Siphonobacter curvatus: one gene and its partner. The protein of the gene in region 2 interacts with the protein of the main gene of each other region in a pairwise test. Links are inferred from orthologs where the notes say so. Each region holds a gene or a part of one and is shown on either strand. Other genes may lie near its edges.

Region 1 (3,099 bases), 2.3 Mb from region 2 along the record:
TTCATGACTGATGGTAGCCAGGAAATCGCCTTTCATTTTGGCATACTGCGTTACTTGTCTACTGTACTGTAACAAGGAAATTTCGTTTTTGTAGAGTCTCCAAATGGTGTACAAGATACTGCACGTCAGGAAGAAAATGATGGCAATGCTGCCTTGGGAAAGTAGATTCAATTCCTGGACGTCCGTAAGCGTACCCGCCACTAGTTGCTTTCGCTGCTGTTCGGCCTCTTCTTCTTCACTTTGCTTCAAGCCAGTCAGTGTCAGTTGAAGTTTCGAAAAAATCAGTCCGTTCAGACGCAGTAATTCTTTCTCCGTTGCGTTTAGTTCTTTTCGATAGGCCAGCAAATCCTTATAGTAATTGTCCATCGCCCTCAGATTCGTTTCGTACATCGCGGTAGTTTCCTTGAGTAGAGAATCCGATTTATTTTGCGTTGATGAAACTTTGATCTGATTGTTATACGAGTTTTTATTACTGATTGCTTCGGCCAAACGACCCCACAGTTTTTTGCGGGAGCGTTCCTGCGTCACTTTAACTGAGTCGACTTTTACAACTTGCTCCGAACGTCTGACTTTCACCTTGGGTTTAGGCACCAGAATCGGTTGTTCTTCTCGGATAGCAATTTCCTTCGTAGAAAGAATCAATAAACTATCGGTAAGCGTTTTCAGGTAGGAAAATTCTTTATTTTTATCCTTTTTTTGCGTCAGCAGTTGGCTCACACCTGCCGGTAATGTCTTTTCATCTTTCTGCTTTTTAAATTCTTCCAGAATCTGCGATACCGTCGCAATTTGCGATACAAATTGACGATGATAGGACGTATCTCCGGTGACCGTAAACAATCGGCTATTATTTTCAGCGATGTACAGAATAGAGATACAGGTATCAATTTTCTGGTAGTTGTTTTTGATGTTACTCAGGCCCTCAATGTTGTGTTTAACTACGTTCGTTTTGTTCTTACGTACCAACACAATGAGGGCAAAAGTTGATAAGATAAGCAGTAGAAAAGCTAACCAAAGAAACCGTTTACCAACTGTTGTTTTTGTGTCTTTCTCCATCTCCCGTCAAACTAATACTACAAGCTTAGTATTTTATACTCAGTTATTTAAACTTATTTAGTCCTTAAAATCAACGTAACTCAAAAGTAGTAAGTTTTTAATCATACTTTACAGTAAACACAAAAAAACAGCACTCTTTTAAGTGCTGTTTTTTTAAAGAGTTAGTACTAGTTTATTACTTGATACGATCTTGATTTTCAGATAAAAAAGCTGCCCAACTTCCCTTTTTAGCCTGTTTTATGCCTAAAGCTTTTTTACCCTTGTTTGACGCCAATGTGTTTTCGTGATAATAATGACAAATTGCTACGCCGAGAGCATCCGTAGCATCGAGTCGCTCCCCTTCGAGTTTCATTTTCAGAATACTTTCCAGCATATACGATACCTGCTCTTTGGAAGCATTTCCATTACCCGTTACGGATTGCTTTACGGTCTTGGGGGAATACTCTACGATGGGAATCTGTCGAGCCAGAGCGGCGGCCATCGCTACGCCCTGAGCACGACCCAACTTTAACATGGATTGTACGTTCTTTCCAAAAAAAGGAGCTTCGAGGGCCATCTCATCCGGCGAAAACTCGTCGATGATGCCCGTAATCCGCTCAAAAATTTTACCCAGTTTTAACTCATGATTGTCGTACTTGGTGAGATTAATAACGCCGTACTGCAATAGCGTAATGTTCCCTTTCTCCACTAGAATCAGTGCGTAGCCCATGTACCTTGTGCCGGGGTCAACGCCTAAAATGATCTTTTCTGCCATAGCTTTGCAAAGGCTTTCTCAAAAAATGTACGGAGCACTCTGCCCTTCGTATGCTTTTTGTCAGCCTTATTCCTATGCAAAATAACGTCAATTACGCGGCTTTTCGCCGATTTTTTCTCTTTCTGCTGCAGTGGGTATTACCGGTAGTGATTATCTGGCTGGTGATCCGAACACTTCAGCAAAAACAACAAGACCTGGGTAGCGTGTGGGAGGCCATCCAGGTAGCTTTTACCGGACAAAATGGCTGGTGGCTGGGACTGACCATACTGCTCACGGCTTTAAACTGGTCGATTGAAGCCTGGAAGTGGCAGGTACTCGCTCGAAAATTGGAATCACTCAGTTTTTACACGGCGTTGCGGGGTGTACTAGCCGGCCAGTCCCTGGGTTTTATTTCGCAGGCTAACGTAGGCGACCTGACCGGTAAAATGGGCTTCTTACAAGCGAAAAACCGACTCAATAGTATTGGAGCTTTTCTGCTCGGTAGTACGCTGCAGTTTCTGGTGACGTTATTCGCGGGTACGCTGGCTTATACGTACTTTCTGTACCGCATGCCCGAACATCCCGGTGTAGGGCACTTCATTGCTCTGGGCTTGCTTTGGTTAACGACGTTGTTAACGGTCTATGTGCTTTCGTTAAAACACAAGGCGGCCCCTACCCTTGAGCGTATTTCCTGGCTGGCGTCCTCAGCCCGATTTTTCCGCGTATTGGAGACGTATTCTTCCGGTGACGTTCGCTTTCTGGTTTTTTTGGCTTCCTTCCGTTTTCTGACGTATAGCATCCAGTTTCTGCTCGTCCTGTATGGTTTTGGCGTATCGCTTCCGGTGCTCGATCAGCTGACGGTGGTTTGGCTGTTGTTTCTGACCAAGAGTGTTATTCCGGCGTTCAGTTTCCTGAGCGACCTGGGTATACGAACGTTCAGTACGCTTTATTTTTTCAGCTTTTACCGCGTTGATCCGGCCCTGGTAACCTCGGCCTCACTCACGATCTGGCTACTGAATATCCTGTTGCCCGTACTGGTCGGCATTGTGTTTGTAGCTCAACTTCGGTATTTAAAAAATCAACCGGCATGAGTATCCTATGGATCGGCTTGCTGCTGTTTGGCCCCGTGTTATGGTTTGTATTTAATGCCTTTCTCCTGAATGGCTGGTGGAAAATGCCCGTATACGTACCGCTGCACGCCAATCAGCAACTCACCATTAGTGTATTGATTCCGGTTCGGAATGAAGCCGAAAACATCATCGCTTTACTGGAGGATCTGGATCGGCAAAGCTATCCCGCTGATCGGTACGAAG
Region 2 (3,190 bases):
TTCCCCATTTTCGAAAAGTACCTGGCCCAGTACGGCCTCCCCGATGAGTTGAAGTACCTTTCCCTCATTGAATCCCGTCTCGATCCCAAAATCATTTCTTATGCTGGAGCAGGTGGTCTGTGGCAATTCATGCCCAGTACCGGACGTATCGATTTTAAATTACGGATTGATAAATACGTTGATGAACGCTTCGACCCCTACAAGGCTACCGAAGCCGCCTGTAAGTACTTCCTGCAATTAGGTCGTATCTTTAATAACGACTGGGAAATGATGCTGGCGTCCTACAATACCGGCCCCGGAAACGTGATGCGAGCCGTCCGCAAATCGGGTAAGCATACGTATTGGGAAGTCTATCCACATTTACATAAGCAAACTCGCGGTTACGTTCCCCAATACGCCGCCATCGTGTACATGATGCACTACGCGGCTGATCACGGAATCAAACCCGACTCGATGCATACAGTGGTTGCCTTCGATACCATTCACGTTAATTCGTACATGAATCTGCGGACCTTAGCTCAGGTCGGACAGTTTTCCTACGACAAGGTAAAACAACTGAATCCGCACATTCTGACCGATGTTCTACCCGAGGGTACGAAGGGTTATCCTGTTCGTTTGCCGAAAGAAGAGTTGAAGTATTTCTACGCTCACCGTCGTTCCATTTTGGATTCGGCTACGAATTACGCCGGTTCTCCACGCGTGATGTTAGCCTCGCATACCTCCGATGAGGAAGAACCGTCAGGTGCGGCTCTGAATGAAGAGGTCGTCCGTACGAAATCAAAGCGGGTTTCGCACAGAGTACACCGTGGCGAGACGCTATCTTCCATTGCCCGCCGTTACCAGGTAGCAAGCCAGGATTTGAAAGTCTGGAACCGTCTGGGTCGCCATTCAAGAATTAAGGCAGGACAACATCTAGTCGTTTACCAGCAAGTGAGCGTACCGCAAACCCAGGTCGCTGTGGCTACCGTGAGTAAATCCGCCGCGGCTACTAGTCGTGACGAACGTTTGAGCAAAGCCCGCAAGTATCACACCGTACAACCCGGCGATACGCTCTGGAAAATCTCACAACGTTACGGCGGTATTTCCATTGACAAATTACGTAAGCTCAATGGAATCAAGGGTAATGCAGTACACCCCGGCCAGAAACTGTTAGTGATTTAACACGAACGATATTTCATCCAGTACTACTAAAACAAGCCACCGGACGATACGCCCCGTGGCTTGTTTTGCTCATCATCCCAGCAAATGATTGCTTATTTAGAAGGCAAGCTCACTTATAAAGAACCTGCTTACGCCATTATCGACGTACAGGGCGTTGGATACGAAGTACGTATTTCCCTGCAAACGTATTCGGCTTTACCGGAGGTAAACGAACGTTGCCGTTTGTTCACGTATTTAAATATTCGGGAAGATGCCCACATCCTGTTCGCCTTTCAGGAAATGAGCGAAAAACTGCTTTTCCTGGATTTAGTGAGCGTATCAGGTATTGGTCCTAACACGGCTCTGGTGATGCTTTCTTCCCTTTCTTCGGTCGAGATCCGGCAGGCGATTATTACGGAAGATTTACGCGTGATCCAGGGCATCAAGGGGATTGGAGCAAAAACGGCTCAACGCGTTATTCTTGAACTCAAGGATAAACTCAAGAAAGATCACCTGGCTTCGGGAAGTATGACGACCAATCTGTTCCTCGGTCCCAACGCTGGAGCTCGTACCGACGCTATTTCGGCTTTGATTGTGATGGGTATCCCCCGTCCCGTTGCCGAAAAATCAGTCGATACTCTACTGAAAAAAGATCCTAATGCATCCGTTGAAGATTTAATCAAACAATCCTTACGGTAAGCACCCCAATACACCCGCAAAAATCTTTCCGAAGTCTATCTTTCGGAAAGATTTTTTGCTTAAAAAACCAGGTTAATATACCTAAAATAGAGTTGAATCAACCATTCGCTACCATTTATCATTTCTTAATCGAATACAAGCGATAGCCTATCCCACTTTTTTTGCAATTTTACTTTTAGTTTTGGCGTTTAAGGATGCGGTAACCCAACACTTCGTTCCCCCGAAGTGTACACGCCTACTCTTTCAATAGATCATATTGCGAAGGACACTTTACCTAACAATGCGAATTTTCCAACCCGTTCGAAAGTCAGGAACTTATTCCCGGCGGCGGCGATGGATATCTGTACCAGGATTAGTAAGGGCTTTTTTGTTGTTTGGTGCAAGTACTGCGATGGCTCAGGCTCAGCAGATTCAACCCGACACAGCCCGCGTAGACACCTTGTACAGAACCAAAACCGGACGTCGACCTCTATTAAAAGTATCGGATCGTTTAGCCAGTCGGTTTAGTTATCGACTCCCACAATCCCCTTTAATCCCACCTGATCCTAAAGACCTACAAACCCAGTTTCGGTTTAATCCCCTGGATCAGAAAATTACCGTCAATGACGCCTTTAAAGTAGGCGACCGGACGATTCCGTACCGGCCCGGCGAAAACATCTCGCTGGACGAATACCTGCGAATTCAGAACAACGCTTCCTATCGGGACTTAATTCGGGAATACGCGGGTCGAAGCGACGGAAAAAGTGAAGTGACGGGCCGGGGTCTTTTCCCTAAAATCAAACTGTCTGATCCTTCGCTCGACCGGATTTTTGGCTCGAACATCATCGACTTCCTTCCCAATGGCTCGGTATTGCTCGACTTTGGTTATCTCCATCAGAGTATCGACAATCCGGCGATTCCGGTACGGCAGCGGCGAACGGGTAATTTCATTTTTAATGAACAGATTGCCGTAAACTTCGCCGGGAAGATTGGGGATAAACTTAACCTGAATACCAATTTTGATACGAAAGCCGCCTTCAACTTCGAAAACAAACTCAAACTTGGCTTTCGGAATCAGGAGGAAGACATTATCCAGCGGGTGGAAGCCGGAAATACGAGTTTTCGCACCAACAGTCAGCTGATTCCGGGTGTTGAAAACCTGTTTGGAGCGAACGTAGCCCTGCGGTTTGGCAAACTGGATGTGAATCTGGTCGCAGCTCAGCAACGCTCTAAGCGGCAGAGCATTGTGCTTCGCAACGGAGCCCAGAATCGTGGTTTTTCCATTCGTGAAGATTTATACGATGAAAACCGACACTTCTTCCTGAATCATTTCTTCCGTAATAATTACGAACGCTCGCTACAGCAACTTCCG

The links.
Region 1: the proteins of ruvA (region 2) and ruvC interact in binary tests that used the Escherichia coli proteins (3 or more experiments, as listed by UniProt). The link is inferred for Siphonobacter curvatus from one-to-one orthologs.

The regions. Positions count from the first base shown.
Region 1 is NZ_PTRA01000001.1:2,560,894-2,563,992, forward strand. What follows is about bases 19-2,784. They hold ruvC (crossover junction endodeoxyribonuclease RuvC), read right to left. Parts: upstream 1,808-2,784; coding sequence 1,229-1,807; downstream 19-1,228. Other genes in these bases: C5O19_RS10600 (response regulator), read right to left, coding at 19-966; C5O19_RS10610 (lysylphosphatidylglycerol synthase transmembrane domain-containing protein), read left to right, coding at 1,882-2,784. Also shown: more of C5O19_RS10600, read right to left, coding at 1-18; more of C5O19_RS10610, read left to right, coding at 2,785-2,877; C5O19_RS10615 (glycosyltransferase family 2 protein), read left to right, coding at 2,874-3,099.
Region 2 is NZ_PTRA01000001.1:247,524-250,713, reverse strand. The notes cover bases 186-3,042. They hold ruvA (Holliday junction branch migration protein RuvA), read left to right. Parts: upstream 186-1,245; coding sequence 1,246-1,839; downstream 1,840-3,042. Other genes in these bases: sov (T9SS outer membrane translocon Sov/SprA), read left to right, coding at 2,120-3,042; C5O19_RS01010 (lytic transglycosylase domain-containing protein), read left to right, coding at 186-1,161. In the rest of the region: more of C5O19_RS01010, read left to right, coding at 1-185; more of sov, read left to right, coding at 3,043-3,190. UniProt on the Escherichia coli protein: The RuvA-RuvB-RuvC complex processes Holliday junction (HJ) DNA during genetic recombination and DNA repair.